2 regions of the Peribacillus sp. B65 genome follow, and region 2 is predicted to be linked to the other one. Evidence: riboswitches for the same ligand, from Rfam matches in the RefSeq annotation. Region 2 holds a riboswitch; the other holds the start of a gene.
The links. Region 2 has a riboswitch for cyclic di-GMP ahead of ACSR9O_RS08030 (anti-repressor SinI family protein). Riboswitches for the same ligand answer to the same signal wherever they lie in the genome.
Positions count from the first base shown of each region.

Region 1: it holds a riboswitch for cyclic di-GMP, as region 2 does, so the genes downstream of both, sinI (DNA-binding anti-repressor SinI) here and ACSR9O_RS08030 (anti-repressor SinI family protein) in region 2, are expected to answer to the same signal.

Region 1 is NZ_CP195840.1:2,488,107-2,499,056, reverse strand. It holds gene secA (preprotein translocase subunit SecA) at 32-2,545, opposite strand; gene ACSR9O_RS12210 (helix-turn-helix domain-containing protein) at 2,966-3,289, shown strand; gene sinI (DNA-binding anti-repressor SinI) at 3,438-3,578, opposite strand; cyclic di-GMP riboswitch class I at 3,610-3,695, opposite strand; gene ACSR9O_RS12200 (hypothetical protein) at 3,859-4,056, opposite strand; gene hpf (ribosome hibernation-promoting factor, HPF/YfiA family) at 4,354-4,911, opposite strand; gene fliT (flagellar protein FliT) at 5,165-5,509, opposite strand; gene fliS (flagellar export chaperone FliS) at 5,509-5,910, opposite strand; gene ACSR9O_RS12180 (flagellar hook-associated protein 2) at 5,935-7,446, opposite strand; gene flaG (flagellar protein FlaG) at 7,461-7,823, opposite strand; gene ACSR9O_RS12170 (DNA endonuclease) at 8,001-8,843, shown strand; gene ACSR9O_RS12165 (flagellin N-terminal helical domain-containing protein) at 9,330-10,559, opposite strand; gene csrA (carbon storage regulator CsrA) at 10,698-10,931, opposite strand; gene fliW (flagellar assembly protein FliW) at 10,931-10,950, opposite strand, start outside.
Region 2 is NZ_CP195840.1:1,644,432-1,655,381, reverse strand. It holds gene ACSR9O_RS08080 (replication-associated recombination protein A) at 1-883, shown strand, start outside; gene ACSR9O_RS08075 (DUF2642 domain-containing protein) at 913-1,560, opposite strand; gene ACSR9O_RS08070 (hypothetical protein) at 1,772-2,746, opposite strand; gene ACSR9O_RS08065 (hypothetical protein) at 2,772-2,900, opposite strand; gene tagU (polyisoprenyl-teichoic acid--peptidoglycan teichoic acid transferase TagU) at 3,516-4,445, shown strand; gene ACSR9O_RS08055 (hypothetical protein) at 4,674-5,078, opposite strand; gene ACSR9O_RS08050 (hypothetical protein) at 5,083-5,319, opposite strand; gene ACSR9O_RS08045 (hypothetical protein) at 5,396-5,584, opposite strand; gene ACSR9O_RS08040 (YwzD family small protein) at 5,679-5,810, opposite strand; gene ACSR9O_RS08035 (hypothetical protein) at 6,087-6,224, opposite strand; gene ACSR9O_RS08030 (anti-repressor SinI family protein) at 6,716-6,820, opposite strand; cyclic di-GMP riboswitch class I at 6,839-6,922, opposite strand; gene ACSR9O_RS08025 (ABC transporter ATP-binding protein) at 7,309-9,108, opposite strand; gene ACSR9O_RS08020 (lasso peptide biosynthesis B2 protein) at 9,308-9,790, opposite strand; gene ACSR9O_RS08015 (lasso peptide biosynthesis PqqD family chaperone) at 9,824-10,108, opposite strand; gene ACSR9O_RS08010 (HPr kinase/phosphorylase) at 10,098-10,950, opposite strand, start outside.

The sequences.
Region 1 (10,950 bases), 840 kb from region 2:
TAACCGTCCCATAATCATTATACACCTAACTTTAACCTAAATTGCCATGGCAATTCTTATATTTTTTACCGCTGCCGCATGGGCATAACGCGTTTCGGCCAACGTCTTCCTTTTTACGGGCAGGGGCTTTTTTCACTTTTCCCCCGTCTTCTTCTTTCGGATTGACCGCTTGTCCTTTTATGACTTCCTTACGTTCCAAATTGTTTCGGATTTCGGCCTTCATGATGTATTTTGCGACTTCATCTTCCATTGAAGCAATCATCGCTTCAAACATTGCGAAACCTTCTGATTGATATTCACGAAGCGGATCAATCTGGCCATAAGCACGAAGGTGGATCCCTTGGCGCAATTGCTCCATCGCATCAATATGGTCCATCCACTTGCTATCGACGGCACGAAGAACGATTACTTTTTCGAATTCACGCATTTGTTCTTCAGATAGCTCTTCTTCTTTTTGGTCATAGCTTTCTTTCACTTTTGCTAAAATGAACTCAACCAATTCCGATTCATTTTTCCCTTCCAAATCAGCTACAGTGATTGAACCTTCATTGAATAGGTTACCATTCAGGTAATCGACAAGGCCTTGTAAATTCCAGCCTTCCTCATCACCCATTGGTGCAAACGCGACAACATTTCGCTGGATGGATGCCGTGATCATCGTTTCGACGATTTCACGTAAGTTGTCACTTTCCATGACATCGAAACGCTGTTTATAGATAATTTCCCGTTGTTGACGGAGAACATCATCATACTGCAGTAATTGCTTACGTGAATCGAAGTTATTGCCTTCGACCCGTTTCTGTGCGGATTCAACGGCCCTTGTCACCATTTTGCTTTGAATTGGCTGGGAATCATCCATACCAAGGCGCGCCATCATGTTTTTCATGTTATCCGAACCGAAGCGGCGCATCAATTCATCTTCCATTGATAAATAGAATTGAGTGACCCCTGGATCTCCCTGACGGCCGGACCGACCACGCAGCTGGTTATCTATACGCCTGCTTTCATGACGTTCCGTACCGATTACAGCAAGGCCCCCAAGCTCCTTGACACCTTCTCCAAGCTTGATATCCGTACCGCGCCCTGCCATGTTCGTAGCGATCGTAACTGAGCCTTGATTACCTGCATTCGCAATGATTTCCGCTTCACGCTCATGGTTCTTGGCATTCAAAACATCGTGAGGGATTCCTTTTTTGGATAAATAGGCAGATATGACTTCAGATGTTTCGATGGCAACCGTACCGACAAGCACAGGCTGACCCTTTGTATAGCGTTCGGCGATGTCTTCCACAACAGCCTTGAATTTGCCATCAGTTGTCGCGTATATAAGATCTGCCCTGTCGTCCCTGATGATATTCCTGTTTGTCGGGATCGCAATTACATTCATATTATAAATATTGCGGAATTCTTCTTCTTCCGTTTTGGCTGTTCCGGTCATACCTGAAAGCTTTTCATACATCCTGAAATAGTTCTGGAATGTAATCGTCGCAAGAGTCATGCTTTCATTTTGAATCTCAAGTCCTTCTTTCGCTTCGATCGCCTGGTGGAGACCTTCACTGTAACGGCGGCCTTTCATCAAACGGCCAGTGAATTGGTCAACGATGACTATCTCGCCTTCCTGGACAACATAATCCACATCCAAATGCATGGAAACATGTGCCTTTAACGCCTGATTGATATGATGATTCAAAGTAACGTGATTAATATCGAATAAATTATCGATATTAAACGCTTTTTCAGCTCGATTCATCCCATCTTCCGTCAGCTGAACACCTTTTGTCTTTTCATCATATGTGTAGTCGGTTTCTTTTTTCAAGGTTTTTACAAACGCATTGGCCTGGATATACAGCTGAGCCGATTTTTGTGCAGAGCCGGAAATGATCAATGGCGTTCTTGCCTCATCGATCAAAATCGAATCGACCTCATCAATGACAGCGAAGTGCAGCGGGCGCTGTACCATTTGTTCTTTATATAACACCATATTGTCACGAAGATAATCAAAACCTAACTCATTATTCGTACTGTACGTAATGTCAGCATTGTACGCCGCCTGTTTTTCTTCTTTAGAATGACTGTTCAAATTCAACCCGACGGTCAAACCAAGGAAATCATACAATACACCCATCTCGGTGGCATCACGGTGTGCCAAGTATTCATTGACAGTAACGACATGTACACCTTTACCGGTAAGCGCGTTTAAATAAACCGGCATGGTGGATGTTAAGGTTTTACCTTCCCCTGTTTTCATCTCGGAGATATTTCCATCATGAAGTGATGCCCCACCCATGATTTGAACACGATAAGGATATAAGCCCAGAGCACGCTTTGCCCCTTCACGTGCAACCGCAAAAGCCTCAACAAGCAAATCATCAACGGTTTCCCCATTTTGATAACGCTCTTTAAATTCACCCGTTTTGGCACGCAACTGTTCATCCGATAACCCCGCCGTCTCATCAGCCAGCGCTTCGACCTGATCGGCGATTTTTTCTAAACGTTTGATTTCTCGCTTATTCGGATCAAAAACTTTATTTAATATATTAAGCATTCAATAACGCTCCTCTATTATGGTAATGATCGTTCAATGACAAAATTCATATAAGTAAGAAGAAACACACTTCTATTATTACTAATGCACGCTTAATTTTACCACTTCTATCATAGAGGTACAACTTCATGTCACTTCCCTGGTATAGACCTGAATTCAATTCTTGCGAAAAACAATGGATAAATGAGGAGTAAAACTGTTAAAATAGAAGGAAGTATAAAAAATATGTTGCTAACTCCCCACTATTCCATATGTAAATGTGAATTATCCATAACCTTCCATCACTAGATGCTGTGTGTCCTCTCTAGCGATAGCATGTCAAGGTAATCCAACCTTACAGTCGTCTTGTTTTGAATGATAAGATTGGCTACTGACACTTATTAGCGGAAGATAAATAGAACATGTTTCGAGGTGGTATTGATGATTGGTGAACGTGTAAAAAAACTGCGAGAAGAAAAGAAAATGTCGATGACTGAACTTGCCGATAAAGCGGGTGTGGCAAAGTCTTATTTAAGTTCGCTCGAGCGGAACTTACAAACGAATCCTTCTATTCAATTTCTTGAAAAAATCTCCGCCGTACTAAACATTCCTGTTGATGCCCTGCTTTATGATGCACCAAATAAGGAAACCTTAGACACTGACTGGATGAAAATCGTTGAGGAAGCCATGAATTCGGGTGTCTCAAAACAACAATTCAGGGAATTCATCGAGTTTAATAAATGGAGAAAAGATAAAGAAGAGTAGAGTGGTAGTACACTAGTTTACCTACATAATCCTGAAGAATACAGTTTGAATAAGCTAGACTTGTAGAATCTCAAGGAAGAATAAACCCTATAAACAGCTAATGAATCGAATTACTGTTTATAGGGATGTTCTCGAACTTTTTCGTAAGCTATTTTCCATTGTTCTCCTCTAATGTTACTTCAAGGCTTTCCCGTTTCAAAAAAGCACTGATTTCCTCCTTTTTGAAACCCAAGCTCCTTGCTTCTGAAATCAATTTCACCCATTCATGATCCATTTCCACATTAGCCACCTCTTTTACCTCCTAAAATACTCCTTGTATTTCAGGCAGACCAGCCATCCTAGTCTCGAGGACCTTAGACCTGTGCCTTTGCGCCCTCATCTTTCAATAAGTTTGCCTTTGTCGTGGTATTTATTACCAAATACATTACTTATAATCATATTATAACGGATACCCACTCCATATATTGCTATTTTATGTCGGTAATCTACCTAAATGCAAAAACTTTTATCCGACAAATTATTACAAAATTAAGAAAATTCATAGTGCAGGTAATTTATCATAGACTAATTCATTTTCGTTTTTTTGTATAATAGTGAATATTGCTCTTCTTAATATATCGTTGCTTTGTATTGATTCTCTCCATTGTAAGTGCATCCAAGGCTTTTTGCGCAGTTAAATCCTCACCGCAGGTCGGGCAAAGCCACTTTCCATATTCCGCACTGCTAAAAGAAGCCCTATGGCAAGTATGGCAATTCTTTCGATACAAGTAATCCAACCCCTCTGCACCTTGATCAAATTGTTTTTTATAAAAAATCAGCCGTTCTTTTTAAAGAACTTACAATTTGAGTATAGTGCAAAAGAAGGGGGTTATTAAATAGGTAAAACTGACTATTTATCTTAATAAAGAACAATAATTGTTCTTCAAAAGGATTTTTCGTTGATTTGTATTTTATAGAGAACAAAAGAAGCAATCATTCTTTTCCTTTTCAAACGAATTCTATCAACAGGCATTAAAAAAGCACAACCCAAAGGCTGGGCTGTGCTTTTGATCTTAGAATAATAATTAACTAGGTTCAATCAATCCATAGCGTCCATCTTTTCGGCGGTACACTACGTTCGTTGTATTAGTATCCGCATTCGTGTAAACGAAGAAACTGTGACCAAGCATATTCATTTGTAAAATCGCTTCTTCACTGTCCATCGGCTTTAAATCAAAGCGCTTATTGCGGACCACTTCAATATCATTATCGTCTTCGAATTCATCCACCACTTCGTCAACTTCCATATTGAAGGCGAATGCATCTGGTGCAGCTGATAGATTGTTCCGGAACTTACGATTGACCTTCGTTTTATGTTTACGAATTTGGCGTTCAAGCTTATCATTGATCAAGTCAATGGCAGCATACATATCCGCATTTTCCTCTTCAGCACGAAGAACCAAATTCTGCATGGGAATCGTCACTTCGACCTTTGATGTATTATTGTTCACTTTTAAATTCACTAACACATTTGCATCTGGTGTATTGTTAAAATATCGTTCTAACTTGCCAATTTTCTTTTCGACGTATTCTCGAATTGCTGGAGTTACCTCAATGTTTTCACCGCGTACGTTGTAATTCATAAAGTGAGTCCTCCTTAAATTAAGACTATACAGTTAGATTCTACAATACCCCTCCGGTTCCTTTTAGAAACACATCATGAAATATGTCGAAATAATGAAACAATTGTCGGAAGGTTTGGAAAGGGGTTGATGTCTGCCCTAGCTTCATTATATCAAATGCTATGCTATAAAGAAAAAATTAAGCCTATTTTATTTACAGAAAATTTAAAAATAATTAACATGAAAACCTTTTGGAATCCAAACGGTCGTGTAATCAATTTCTTTTATCATAGAACACACCATCCACTGATAGACTTTCATACGGGTTCGTGTATTTATTGGATGATCGTTTCTTCTTGTTTATTTCCTGGATATCCCGCTTTATCTCCTGCTTTTGGAGCTTCAGCAAGTGATCGACCTTTTGGTTGAGCAACAGTGCTGCACGTCCCAGCTGCTGCTCTTCTGCAGTAAAAGGCGGTTTGATTCGAGAAAGAAGTCCATCTCGCTGATCGATCAGCTTTGTGATCCTTTCTATTTTATCATCACGCTCTGTAATCGTGTGATTTTCCAGAACGGCAAGTAATTCAACAGTCAAATCATGAAAGGTCCTAATCACCATTACACTTGACCGCTTTGGGTAAATTGTTTTTTCCGATTGATTTGAATTACTTCCTTCCAAGTATTCCGGAACTCAGTAACAAGGCCCTCCACTTCTTCCAAGGCAGAAACATCATTTTTCATATTCGCTTCTATCAGACGCCGGTTCATGAAATCATATAGACTCATCATATCTTTGGATACATCCGCATCCATATTCAGCGTCACCATCAATTCGCGGATGATATTTTGCGCCTTGATGATGTTCGTATTCTTCGCTTCGATATTTCCTGCTTCAATGGCCTTCTTCCCAAGCATGATGAACTTCAAACAGCCATTATAAAGCAGTAATGTAAGCTCTCCCGGGGATGCTGTGTTGACTGAATTTTGCTGATACGATTGATAAGGATTATTTATTGCCATATTTAACTTCCTTTCCGACTTACCTTAACTAAAATAAGAAGCTAACGATGCACTTTGGCTGTTTGCCTTTTGAATCGCTTTTTCCATCGCCGTGAACTGGTTGTAATAGCGCGATTCCAATTTCGTTAGCTTTGCCTCAAATGTTGAAATCTTCTTATCCAGCCCATCAACCAATTTTCCGATTGTAAAATTGTTATTAACAAATCCGGCCTTTCCGGCCTTTTCAGTAATCGCCTTCATTGATGATTCTATATCATCCCTTAACCGGCGCGCGAGACCTTTGTCGCTCTTTTCTGGCCCATTGGCCATGAACATATCATAAATCGCATTCGGATCCTCACTAATGGCTGCCCGGAGCTTGTCCTCATCAATCGTTAATTTACCGCCCTCCAAATAATTTTTGGTGGTGGTGATCCCCAAACTGCTGAGATTGTTTTTTCCTGTGATCCCATCCACCGAGGTGTATAGGGATGACCTCATTGTGATCAGGAGGCTTTTTAACGTCGAATCGCTTTTTAACGTTCCGCTCTTCGCTTTTTCTTCCCACAGCTTCACTTCATCCTCGGTCATTGCCTTCTTTTGCTCAGAGGTAAGCGGGGTAAAGGAGCGATATTTAGCTTCACCCGTTTTATCTTGAACCTTTTTAATGACATCATTGTATGTATTCACAAACTGAGTGATCGTGTCCAGGATGGCATCCACATCAGCTGTTGATGAGAATGTGACTGTATCCGTCGTTTTTTGCTTTACCGTTATTTCCGCTCCATTAATCTGAAACGTATTCGAAGGCCGGGAAATGTCCAGGCCATTATAAGTAATCGATGCATTTTCCCCTATTGTGCCGCCAGTTCCTTCATTGTTACTGCTCATTTTTAGCACATTGAAGAAATCTCCGGTACTCCCTAACTCAATTTCAGGCCGATCTTTTATATCACCTGTATTTTTAGCAGTGATGGAAAACTTCTGGGACGTTTCATCGAAAAATAGAGTCACTCCCGAGTTTGCATTAATTTTATTTATGACACTTTCTAACGTATCGTCCGCATCAAGGGTAAGAGTATACGGTTTTTCCACTGTTGCGCCATCTTTTACTTCCGTATCAAAACCGCCATCCTTATTGATGGACAGTATCGTAATATCTTGAGGAGTCGTGATTCCCAATTCCGATAGTTTCTTTTTGGGGTCGGTAACAGCTGATTTTTCTGTACTTGTCATGGTTGCTGCCTTGGCAAGTCCATTCACTTTTATATTCCCGGAAAAATCACTGGTCGAATTCACATTTCTCACTGATACAGCATCTGGATTCGATAACGTCACCTTCTTTTTAATGAAGGAAGACTGCTTCCCAATTCCATCACGAATGAGCGTATCCAATTCTGATAAAGCTGTATTTATCGAACGGTAATCATCCCGCTGCCACTCGGAATACTGCTTTTTCTGTGTCAGTTTATCCAATGGCACCCGTTCTGCCTGCATCATGCTCTTAACTAATTCATCAATGTCCATCCCGCTTGCTAAACCACTGATTCGTACCAAAATTGATCACCCGCTTATATTTTTTCATCCACCATTATGCCGACAAACTCCGTCATTGCCGCATAGAAGTCCAATAACTTCTTCGGGGGAATTTCCCTGATCGTCTCATCCGTTACATCATCCACTACCTTGACATAGTACTCATTCAGCTTCTCATGATATTCAAAACGAACCGCCGTATGTGTTGGATTAAGGAAGGTGTTTAAACTATCCACCACTTCCTGCATCTTTTCTTTTGAAGGCACATAAGTAGATTCCCCACTTTGCTCCGAATAGGCTAGCGTATTCATTTCCCGCTGATAAAATGAACTGATTCCTTCCGAGATTGCTGTTCTAAGTTGTGAGGAAAGGATATTTGTGGACAAACTCTCCAGCATCTAAATAGCCCCCAATATGATATCTTTACTTTTTATATCGGTTCCGAAATGGAACTTTACAGTGTACATACAAAGGATTTATTATTAAATAGAGAACAAACATTCGCTATCGGAGGGGATAACATTATAAAATGGGATTAAGAAGATGAGCTTACACTCTTATATAAGGAGGTTTTCATAATTAATCTTACTGAAATCCAGAAAAATATATTATATGCCAGCATTATAAGTGACGGTGAAATCACGAAAATTTATAAAAATAGCAGGAGAAAGAACAACAGCTACCGGGAGCACTACGGCACATCTCAGGGAGATTATCGAAAATGGAAAATTTCCTTTTTTGATGGATTATTATATATCACTCCGGCAAGCCAATGTGTCCGTTCCGCTTCTTTAGAATTATTCACCAATTTATTCCTACACTTTTACAGTGATGATGGAACTAAACATCTCCCCTTCACATTATTGAAACATTGCATTTTACCACATTTCCTAACTATTCTATACATGGATGATGGCTCTTTAAGCATCTCATACAGGGTAAATCATAATAAAAAAATTATTTACCTCACACCGCATATTTACCTTTACCTTCAATGTTATCCTAAAGACGAATTAGAGAAACTAAAGGAACATATATTTACCACATATCATTTATCCTTAAAGCTGAGCTCTCGTAAAGATGGATATGGATATATTCTAAAAACTACTTCTGTTAAAGAAACTTTTCGTTTCCTCGAACTAATCGAACCTGTAGCAAAAACTTGTTCTTCCATGTTATATAAAACCTCTTGGGAATTCCGAAATCAAAAAGAAATACTCAGGTGGAAATCTAAGTATCCTGATTACACGATTCTTACCAGCAGTTCAGATCGCTCTAAACCCTATTCTCCAGATGAAATTAAATTACTAAGACAACTTAAAGAAAATGGTTATACAACAAATGAAATTGCAAAGATGCTAAAAAGAAGTTATTGGTCCGTTACTTATAAATGGCAAGAAATAAAAAAACTAAACTAACGCCAAAACGTGATAGTATTTTGGAGCTAAATAATGTTAATCTAACCGATCCTTTATATTTTTCGATAAAAAAAGAGACTCTAGTAAAACTAGAGTCTCTTTCAGGTAATCTAAAATTAACGAAGAAGTTGTAAAACTCCTTGTGGTTGTTGGTTCGCTTGCTTTGCGACTATGTCTTTCGATCATAGAACAGACTATATCTTCACCCTTATCTTATAAGGGGCTGGGCACTTCGAATGGCTTTTGCCACCCTACGGATTTCATTGCCATAGCTTTCACCTTAGACTGTATATCCTAGTCGTTGAACCTTCTCCAGAGTTTCCTCAAAGGAGCTTGGCTGCTGATTATCCATTATGTCATCTCCATCATTTTCAGACCATCACGCTTACCGTTTCCAGTTACGTTGTGGTTGATGCAGCTTTAGGAAGTTCCAGCAATTCACCCAGTCATAATTTTATCCATTACTGGATAAAACGCCCTTCAAATTTACCTCAGAAGTTGTAAAACTCCTTGAGGTGCGGAATTTGCTTGAGCTAGCATTGCTTGAGATGCTTGCGCCAAGATAGAGTTTTTAGTTTGCTCCATCATAGTCTTAGCCATATCTGTATCACGAACACGTGATTCAGCAGCAGTCAGGTTTTCAGAAGAAGTTCCTAAGTTGTTGATCGTATGCTCTAATCGGTTTTGGTTAGCACCTAGTTTAGAACGTTCAGCTGATACAGTGTCAATTGCAGATTGAATAACTGTGATTGCTGCAGATGCATTTTTAGCATTAGAAACATCCAGACCGGATTCAACGCCTTTAGAATCTGTACCATTGCTTACATTTGTAGTTGCAGTGAATCCATCACCAATACCAGTTAATCCTAGATTACTAGCACGCATGTCACCGATTTCAAGTGTCAGACTTTGGTTTTCATTTGCACCGATTTGGAATTGAAGACCTGCGCCAGCATCAGTACCCGTAGAAGAAGAACTACTTATTTTTAAATCAGCTAAAGCAGTACCAGCAGATGCACCAACTATTTCAACGGAACCTTTAGCGCCAGCAGTTAAGGTATCAAGCTTTAAAGCACCATCACCATCAAGGGACGCATACTCTTCACCAGTTGTTCCAAGTGCAGTATTTGCTGCAGTATTAATAGCAGTCACTATATCAGCAGCTGCATCACCATCTCCGATTGTAACATCCACATCTTTCCCATCGATTTTAAGACTTAATGTACCGCCAGTTGTAACAGCACCTGCCGCCCCTGAACCAGTCAAGCTAGCAGTAGAAAGTTTTGTATCAGAATCCTTAGAACCATTCAATAGTTTCTGAGTATTGAATTCAGTAGTATTACCGATACGGTTGATTTCAGATGTTAATGAATCCATTTCCTTTTGTATTTCTCCACGGTCACTAGTTGTATTAGTATCCGTTGATGCTTGTGTAGCAAGTTCACGCATACGTTGAAGAATGTCAGTCGTTTCGTTTAATGCACCTTCAGCAGTTTGGATCAATGAGATGGCATCCTGTGAGTTACGGGAAGCTTGGTCCAATCCGCGGATTTGTCCACGCATTTTTTCAGAGATTGCTAGACCGGCTGCGTCATCGCCTGCACGGTTGATGCGCATGCCCGATGCTAGTTTCTCCATTGATTTTGATTGTGCATTCGTTGCACTTGATAATTGACGGTGCGTGTTTAGAGCTGAGATATTGTGATTGATAATCATTTTTGTTTCCTCCTTGAGTCTTAAGTCCCCACGTCCATGTGGTTGTTTACGATGGGCAGTGACTAAGTCGGCCGCCTATTTCACTGCCCATCGTTGTATACTTAATATCGACCTGCATGGAAACATATTTAGCGGATTTTACGATTTTTTCTTGAAATACTCATTTATACCTTCCAGAAAAATAGTTTCTGTTTTAGAGGCTTTTCTATTTTCCTGCTGAATGGACAGGTAGATTTCCTTCCTATGGATATCGACGTTTTTAGGGGCATTGATCCCCAGTTTGATCTGTTCCCCCTCGACGGACAGGATCGTAATTTCGATATCATCGCCAATCATGATTGCTTCATTTGGTTTTCTGGTCAAAACGAGCATCATTTCCCCCCCTGTTCCG
Region 2 (10,950 bases):
TCCCTATCATGCAATCAATCCGGCCATTCGAAGCAGGTGCCAGATTTTCGAGCTCAAATCATTGGAAACCAATGATATTACCAAAGCTCTGGAACGGGCACTTCATGATGAAGAGCGCGGGCTTGGTGCGTATATAACGGATGTCAGCCTTGATGCCCTTACCCATTTCGCGACGGCTTCGAACGGAGATGTCCGCAGTGCGCTTAACGCTCTTGAGCTCGCCGTCATTTCCACCGAACCCGATGAGTCCGGAACGATACATATAGATCTGCAAATTGCCGAGGAATGCATGCAGAAAAAAAGCTTCTCACATGACAAGGATGGAGATGCCCATTATGATGTTCTGTCGGCTTTCCAAAAATCTATTCGCGGCAGTGATGTGAATGCAGCCCTTCATTATTTGGGGCGCTTGGTCGAAGCCGCCGATCTTGTCAGCATTGCCCGCCGCATGGTGGTCATTGCCTACGAAGACATTGGTCTCGCCAATCCGCAGGCTGGTCCCAGGGCCCTCGCTGCAGTCGAAGCCGCTGAACGGCTCGGGTTTCCCGAAGCCCGGATTCCACTTGCCAACTCCGTGATCGAGTTATGCCTATCACCTAAATCGAATACCGCCATTACCGCAATTGATGCGGCTCTTTCCGATATTCGCAGCGGCCATAGTGGAGATGTACCGGATCATCTTAAGGATGCCCATTACAAAGGGGCCACTGAACTCGGACGCGGCATCGGCTACCTTTATCCGCATGACTACGAGAATGGCTGGGTGAAGCAGCAATACTTACCCGACAAACTGCACAGAAAAAAATACTACAAACCGAAAAAGAGCGGGAAATTCGAACAAGCCCTTGCCTCGGTATATGAAAATATCGAGAAAAAGAAATAACTCCGGATCGCTTCAGACCCGGAGTTTCTTTATTGTGGGAAATGAAAACTTTTAACATGCCTCATGTTGACAAAAATCGCCTCCCCTTGAGCATTCACCATCTCAATGATGCCATCTTTCACTGCACTGATCATCCCGATATTCTGCGGATGCATCCCCAAGTCGAGCACCACCAGTTTATTGGTTAACTTTTTTACCTGTTCCTCCAATGTCCTGGCCCAGCTTAAAGATGAAACCTGTGCCAATTGTTCCCCTTTATTCAAACCGTATGGACCCTTTTCATCATTACAAACCGAAAGCCACTTTAAATGATCCATCGAAATGAACATCGTTTTAAATACTGGCGAATAAAAGACGAAATAGTTATTCATGATGCCCACGATATAACCATGAACCGAGTTTTTTTTCGTGAGCAGGATTTCAACAAACATCCCCTTCGCATTCATCAGTAATTTTCGGAACGAGGTCTCGTCAATCTCCGGCTCTCCTCCCGAACCAATCTCCTCATCGATTATAGGAAAGGAAAAATTCTTAATGTGCCGGAATGGAACGTAACGGTAGGCTTTTCCAGTATACAAAACGATGATGTCAGAACTTACTTCAATTAAAATCCCCGCTTCATGTATATTCCCTGAGAGCTCCAGTTCCATATACTGGCCTATATGTTTTGCTAACAAGCGACGCTTCCCCCTTTATATTAAGATCAACCAAACAAAATGGTTGCTTGGCCATTTTAAAAGCATTTGAACATAAACTTTTGCAAATGAAAAAATAAATCAAAGGTGTATTGAATCCCAATGAATCCATCTTTGGCAATAACGGCATGTCCACCTTCCATAAGAAGGCACAACAACTCGATTTTGGTTGCTGTACCTGTTTGGTATTTCTTTACCGGATATTTTGATTTGAAGCTTTGATTAAGTTCTCAATCCAAATTTGCTTGAATGCATTTGCACGAGGACTTCTGCGTCTTCCTGATCTTTCATCTGAGCTTGAGCTTGAGCTTGAAGAGCTTTCATATGAGCTTGAGCTTGAAGAGCTTTCATATGAAGAACTGCTCTCTTCTAATGAACTGCTTTCATCCTTTCTACTTCCGTTTGCTGAATTTCCATTTGCTGAATTCGCGTTTGATGCACCTCCGTCCGACGAACCTCCATCTTCGGAATTTTCATCTGTCTCCTCTTCAGCTTCTTCCTCTACCTTCACAGTTAAGGCAACGAATTGGACATGATCAGTTGGCACATAAAATAATTCTTCTTTATGCACAACGATAAGGTACGTATCAGCCACTTTCATCAGGATGCCCTCAACCCTCTCAGGTCCACCAGCGAAAACGGATACCCAGTTGTGGACTAAGCGAGTCAGAAGGCCATTAAGTGTATCGGTTCCGTTATAAACAAATTCAGGCAATAATTGTTCGTCTGATTCTTCGATCACTGTTACACTTTTAATATGGGAAATCGGGTATAAAACAAGCCCATCCTTCTCCGTGGATAAAACTAAAAATTCATCTTTCACATCTACAACCCGGCCAACTTTAGATCCCGGACCGCCGCCATTCACTTGAATGCAGCTAGTTTGAAGTGTTGACAGCACTCCTAAAAAACTGGTCGGAAATACTGTTTCTTCTTCCTCGGCCAATAAATCGACTTGTGACTTTTTCGCATTCGCGACAACTATTTTCAAATGATCCCTTGCGTAATACACAAGTTGAGTTTGTTCATCTTTCCCTGTTTGTAAAACGATATAATCGCTTAATACTCCTATAAGCCTGCCTTCTCTAGAATCAGGCCCGCCTTTAAACACCCTCACCGATTTTCCTGTTAAAGCATCAAGGTACGGTAAACCAACAGTCTCTGCCATTTTTCCTTTAGCCTCCAATAGTTATTTATACTTTAATGATATCCGTACTGCATATATATGCGCCTGCTTTCCAATACGGACTCTGCTTATCACCCATTTTGTAGGAAATCGTCGTACGCCTAGAAATTCCCTTTTGAAAAATCACTTTTTCCATTCTATTCAACTTTTAAAAAAGGGCCTTACTTTTTAATAAAAAAACTCGGGAATTTTTTCCGGAGTTACATCAACATATTTCTATATAGAATGAAATGGCTACACAGGAGCTTTACTTTGTCCGGATTTTGTCACGGTTCATGCAGCTTGCCAAACTATAACTTCGTTTACATCACAGAATAACAGGTGATTTTTAAATCTGATTCTGTATATAGCTCCACATACTGCTCAGCTGAAACATTTTGCGGAGCTGCCTCGATCAGCGGCGGATACCGTCCTTCCCCTACCGGGAATTGAAAAGGTAGCTGGAACTCACCGTTTTCAAAACAGCCTACCCTTCATAAATTCCACGACTATTTACCTAGAGGAAATCCAGACTTTTATATAGCCGTGCTGCTACAATGTCATAGCTTTAAACCCTTGCTATATCAGCATTCAATTCAAAAAAATTCAAACCAATTATAAAAAACAATTAAACTTTTAAGTCATAACAAAAACCTTTTATTGGCTTCCAAATATGTCAAAGGTATTATAAAGTAGCAAAATATACTATTCTTTTATTATGAAATTAAATATAATAGATGAAGTGGTTACAAAAAGAGGAAGGAAGTAAAATATGAGACATGAAAAAAAGAAGAAAAAGAAGCGGACATGGCTGAAGGTAGTCGGGGTAATTGTCCTACTATTCATATTAGCTGGGGGAGCCTTTGCCTACTCCGTATGGAATTCACTGACAAAAACCGTTGACACGATGCATACACCAATAGACCGTACCACCGATAAACGAAATAAGGACCTTGCACTATCAGATCAGGAGCCATTCTCGATGCTCATGCTCGGTGTCGATGAACGTGATGGCGACAAAGGCCGTTCAGATACTATGATCGTCTTGACGGTCAATCCACAAAAGAAATCGGTCAAAATGCTAAGCATTCCGCGTGATACACGGACTGAAATCGTCGGTCATGGAACACAGGATAAAATCAATCATGCATTTGCCTTCGGCGGCGCGAAAATGTCCATGGATACAGTTGAAAACTTCCTTGATATCCCAATCGACTATTATATGAAGATCAATATGGAAGGCTTTAAGGATATCGTTGACGCAGTCGGCGGTGTGACCGTACAAAACGATTTGGATTTCACATCCGATGGCATTCATTTTGCAAAAGGTACGCATACTCTTAACGGGAAAGAAGCCCTTGCCTATTCAAGAATGAGACATGATGATCCTAGTGGTGATTTCGGCCGTCAATCCAGACAACGTGCCATCATCGAGGCTGTCATCAAGGAAGGCGCTAGCCTTTCATCATTGACGAAATACGATGAAGTCTTCGCTGCACTCGGTAATAATATCCAGACGAATTTGACGTTTGATGACATGATGGACATCCAAAAGAACTACAGGGACGCAAGCAAAAGCATTACCCAATCATCTATAAATGGCAACGGTACGAAAATCGACGGAATCTACTATTATATCGTGTCGGATGAAGAAAAAGAAAAGGTTCAATCCGAATTAAAAGAACAATTATCCATCAAATAAGAAAAAATGAAAGAGCTGTCCGGACCCGCATCCTGACAGCTTTTTCATTTTCCCCGTCCAATATTCTGACAAAAAACGAACACCAATTGTAGAGATTTGTTGGAATTTTTGTTGTTTATTAGGCACTAAAAGACGGTATAATCTAATATGAGCTGACAATTCCATCTTCCCCTTGCCCCTATAATCACTTGACACTATCATTCACTGGACCCGGAATTCCATCAACCGTCATTCATCAACTATAATAAATAATCCTAAACCAAAGGAGTGGATTTGTATGAAAATCAAAGCAGGCAGCTGGGCTATGCTAAGCAAACAGGACAAAATGTTTATTCTGAAAGCCATCAGTGATCGATCAAGAATGAAATATGTTTCATGAGAAGTAGCTCTTTTCGGCAATACATGAGAGCATTGCCTCTCCCTTTTCAATAAAACGAACTCGATCCTGAAAAAGGAGAGGAATCTATTTAAACCGATAATCCCATAACAAACAGCATTCGCCTTTTTCTGTGAAAACATAGCTATCTTGTTCAAGATAAACACCACAATGCGAGAATTGAAGACCTGTGTAACTGGAATTTCATAGGCCGTTTTATGCTGCCCTCCAACCTTATCCAGAATCCAGTTCTTCATATTCTTAAGTATCGGCCTGCAAATCATACTGAAAGGACTTCACATTCATATGCTGTAAAAATACATGTGACCGATTTTGCACATAATCTGCACGATTCGGAAATCGAAGCTTTATTTTAGAACTTAACAAATCCCAGGACTTCCCGAACTCCGCCTCACTTTCATCACGCGCTTTTTGAACCGATCGAAAAAAAAGAATGATACAAACTCCTGCAGCTAACACCCCGAGAATAGCCGTCAATTCTCCTCATACTCATCGCCCTCACAGGTTATCATTCATTTATATATAAATGAAAACGATAAAAAAGAAGCATGTTTTAAACATGCTCCTTTAGTATATGTAACGGAAATGATTTCTTAAATTCATTGACGCCTTCTCCTTCGAAACCAGAAAAGAGAAAAGAAGATTCCCAGCAAACCGCCAAACGTGTCCGTGATAACATCCACAAAGGGACACGGCCACCGGTTAGTTTTTGATGCAGATCATCTGCACTAAAAGGCAACATATAAGAGCCCCTGAAAACGATAGAATAACATTCTATACAAAACTGCACCAAACAACACCCAACGTCAATAAGCCCGGGAAGAAGTATCTACGAATCATATACTATCAGGATGTTCAATGATCCCGCTTAATTTCTCCTTAATCTCTTCCACAAGTTCATTTACAGAAACATCTTGTCCAGACTCACCCTTAGCAAAAGTGTCTTTTAAAATATCAAAAAAATCCATGCGAAATTCCCACTCCAATATATAATTGAGCCACCATTTCATACTGTTGTCCTAATCCTTTTTTCAAAAATAAGGAATATAGCTCATTTATTTGATAATCACATATAAAGCGGGAATTGGCAAGCAGAAACTAGTTTAAAAACCAAAAATTTACCCAATTTTAACATTTCTGAAATATCCCTTAGGAATGAATACTAGTAAGTTTTAGGTAAATAGTGTGGGTATAAAAAAAACAAAAAAAGGACCGATCCCTCAGCCCCTTCGATAAACCGTATATTATGCTTGTCCCATAAAATATGTCATTAATGCAATTAAAACTAATGTAATGGTAATATAAGTCCCAATAAAAATTTTCTTGCTTCTTTGTTTCTTTTCATAAACTTCCTCGAACGTAATGAACCTGTTTTTTGTCATCAAATAATCTCCTTCTATTTTGATGGCAGCTATCTGACATCGCCTTTTGCGAAGTCCCTTTGCTTGATCTCTATATGTAGTATCGGCACATAACCAAAAATATTTAAGTATTATTAACTATTTTTTTATAGGCTATATTTCTTAGATCTGTAGAAAGTAACGACTAACGTATTATGTACTTTAACTAAATTCTATAATCTTCTGTTAAATCCTGCCTAGGTATCGTTTTAATATCTAAATTTGTTAAGCGCTTACTTTATAAAATTCATTATTATTTTTATCCATCCGCAAAATGATAACCATAACGGTACACTGAATAAAGTTCCCCATATTAACCCCTTTATAAAAGCACAAGGTACATCCATAATAAAAATCCCTCTCATTTAGGTTGCATTTTTAACATTGTCCCCTTGTTCTTTATTTCAGATACCTTTTACGGTAATAAAAATAAAAAAAGAAGACTGTATAACAGCCTTCCCTAACGTATTTTTTCATTTTACTTTGATGAACTCTCGCACTTCTTCAATAGATAATCCTAAATTTTTAGCTTCCAAAATTAGATAAACCCATTCTTCTCGTTCATTGTTAGCTTCCATGATAATTCCCACCCAACTTGTGGTAAAACAGCCGTCTTAGCATTTAGCCTTAGACCTGTAATTTTGCGTCCCTACTTTTCAATAGGTTTGCCTTTCTCAAGAATATTTCACAAAACTCTTCGATTCCCATGTAAACCATTATGCCTTAAAAAAATTTCCCCTTAATTAAAACTATATTAATGTTAATTATACTTAAAAAAGTAATAATAGCTCTTAATACTATTCGTTTTTTTATGTCATTTTTCAACACAATTCATCAAAAAGTGACATTATAATGTAAAAACACTGGTAGAATGCGATTTCTTTAAAACAATTTTATTAAAAGCAGGGATATAATCGCTATTATAATCTAGTATTTACTATTCCACAAAAGTAATCTTCGAATCAAGTAGGCTAAGTGATTCATTATTAATTTTTCTCCCCTAAGAAAAAAAGCCAGCATTACAAACCCTAAAATGGCTGTAACCTGACTCTCGTTAACTTCCTATTTATACTCTTGATTCCATTTGGATACCTAATAAATTGCTAAACATCCCTCTTTTTTCATTTGCTAACTGGTTATATTCACCGACCTGAATGATTTCTCCCTGATCCATGACCAGCACTTGATCGGCATTGCGAATCGTCGATAATCGGTGAGCTATGACGATGATGGTCATTTTTCCTTTTAATCTTTCAATAGCGGATTGAATCTTCGCTTCGTTCTCCGTATCCAATGCACTTGTAGCTTCATCCAAAACAAGGATAGACGGTTTGCGTAAGATCGCTCTGGCTAATACTAGACGTTGCCTTTCTCCTCCTGACAGTCGGACACCCCGATCACCAATGAGTGTATCCAGACCTTGTGGAAGCTTACTGACAAAATCAGCAGCTGCCGCGAACTCCAAAGACTCCCATATGGATTCATCACTTGCCTCAGGGTCAATGATCAGCAGATTTTCCCTTATTGTTGAATTAAAGAGAAATGGATCTTGCGGGATATAACTTATGGACCTCCGCAGCGATAATAGGCGGTCATTAGTAAGGGGAATATCATCTATTCTGACTTCACCTCTATTAGGATGATTCAATCCCATTAATATATCTATTAAGGTGCTTTTTCCGGCACCCGATCTGCCGACAATAGCCGTCATACGGTTTGAGGGAATGTGTATGCTTATATTTTTAAGGGCATAATTGCGCTCATTTTGATCATAACTAAAATAAACATTACGGCAATCTAACCCTCTTATAATTTCAATAGACTTGATATTTTTATAATCAGATTCATATAACTCTCTTGCTTCTCTACATTCGTTTTGTAAATCCGACAATGCTTTAAAAGATGGTAGTGTAGACCCTATTTGCTCTAAATTGGATTGAATGCTAGTAAACCTTGGCCATAACCTCGAAAAAATAACCATTATCAGCATTAATTGTGCTGGCTGGGCCATGAACATCTTTATTGAAAAAAACACAAAAATGGCAATTAAGACTGAAGATACAATTTTGAAGATCATCTGGGAGGTAGTATTTAAAATCGTTAACTTGATTCTATTTTTTTCCATTTTTCCACTTAAAGATAGAAACCAATTCAAATGAGATTCCTCTAGTGAATTACTTTTGATATCTTTCATTCCGTTGAGATGATCAGTCATACCCGCTAAATAGGTTTGTGTTAGCTGAAAGGTTTCCTTTCCAATAGACTGAGACTTTTTAACAAACTTCCGTGAAGAAAAAATAAGAATGATCCCAAAGGCTATTATAAAACTCGTCATTGGAACAGATAAATAAAAAGCTATTCCGATTTGAATTAAAGTAAAAATAAGAGAAGATATAAACTGTAAAAATAAATTTATCCCTGCACTTACATTGAAGGTTTCATTTGTCATGATGTTGATAATATCGGATTTCCTCTTTTTTAAGTAAAATCCCCAATTGACCTGCAGCAGACTTCCATACGCCTCATTCCTTAACTTTTTAACAAAACCTTGTTGGATTTTAACTCCCAAGATTGTTTGATTCCGCTTAAATATACTTTGTCCTGTCATTAATATCACATAAACACCAAGTATTAATAAAAGACTGAGCGTCTCCGGAATTCCTGTGAATAATTCATTAATCCAGCTTAAGAAAGGAATGTCATCCGTTTTTATGTCCATTACACCGGTCACCCCAATCAATGGGATCAATAAGAAAATTCCTACCCCTTCTAAAAAGCCTATTAAAATCATACAAATAAGATTGATATATAGTATTTTCCCGGAATAATCATGTATTTGTTTCGTAAAAAGTAAAAGATGCTTCATAACCATATCCTCCATTTACAGGCCATATTTAATCGTTTTCCTCCATGTTACTAGTGATAAAGCGCGAAAATGGAAGGAAAGGTATTGGGTATCCACTTTTCTAAGATTATTATTCACAATGAAGATAGTAAGGGGGGGATGGTGATGCGTAGACTCCTTGATTAATCTTGAGGGTTTATTTAGTTATGTTTTCAGGTTATTAACCAGATTCTTGTTCTTTCAGTCCTCTAACTCCGTTCTTTTTAGAGAACTTAGAAACAACAGTGAACCTATCCATCACTTCAGCTCCGGTTATATAAAAAGGTCCACTGCGTAGCCAAGCATGTGCAATGAGTCCTCCATTCTCATCTTTGGCTGTACCTAAATAAAGAGTGCTATCAATCTTTCGTTTTTCCAGCATCTTCATAGCCGCAATTGCCTTTACAAGACACTGGCTTTCCCATATGGTGTAGCGGCTCATCATATTTACAGCCCGGGAAACATTTGCTAAAATCTCTTTATTCTCTGCATTCAATTCATATGAAGACTCTTTCATCTGTTCACCAAGTGTTGGGGCAACTTTTGAAAAGGAAATGCTTTTAAGATAACGGGCCCAGCCTAAATGTAAAAAGGCTTCGATATACAGCAGCTTTGTCTTTAAATCTAATCGAAGAAAAGTCTGAGCTTTCTTTACGATAGTCATTGTTTTAGCCTCCTAGACTAAAGATTCATGATACTAGGAATGGATGCTAACTATGCCTTGTTCTAACAATTGTTTTAAAAAGTCAGTGACATGTGCCTGACAATCAGCTTGATCGACATTGTATTGTGACTGTAATGTTGCAACTAACTCTTGAATCGTGATGGGTTCCTTCATTAACTCCCAAATTTCCCCGCCCAGTTCACCTAAATTATAATATTTTCCGTTTGAAACGCTTAGCATGACTTTTTCCCCGTCCATGTCACTTACTATGTTTCCTGGGCTTTGGCTATATTTCGTATCAAGTTGATTAATAATCATGAACTCTTTCCTCCCTATTTAACACGTTTAAAATTATTTCCGATAAGTCTGGCGCAGTGAAACGGTTTGTTGGCCTACGTAATTGGAAAAACTCGATTTTCTTAATCATTTTGGCAGAAGTATTAAAATGCCAGTCCATCAATCCAGATTTTTGTATAAAAAAATTACGGTATGTATGATGATACAATTTGTAAAATCTTTGAAGAGATGATATTGGCTTAATTTCTATCTCGGCATTTTCACTCTTGATCAATTCAAATACACCAGCAAGCGGGAGTTGTTCGGTAATAAACTGACTTTGAACAGGAACAGCGAATTTATCTTCTCTAACAATAAGTGGCTGATAGTTATTTGAATCCATTTCAAAATGATTTAAGCTTTCCAGCCATAATTTTTGTTGTGGATATGATGGTGTTACAATTGGTATATTTTCATTATTTAGTGTTACTGGTATGACATCATCACTCATGAGCTTATAGCCCCTTTTTAAAAAAGCTGATGCAAGAGTGGATTTCCCAGCGCCAGAATCACCTACGATTGCATATGCCTTTCCATCTATGGCTACCGCACTTCCATGTATAGGAAGGATTTTTCTTTGCATCAAAATTCCACCCATGCATGTTCCGAGAATATAAAGACGAATCTCATCCTCTTGTGCCGCATCAATTGGGCAAAATTCTATTCTATTTCCGCTTTGGATCAAGAAAATGGCCGTCTTGGAAACATGGAACATAATCCAGTCTTCCTTAATGACAAAATCATCATCAGGAACTGAATGCTCCGACCATAATGTATGTAGATCCGCTTTTTCAATAACAATATCCGTTTTATCATCCACTATA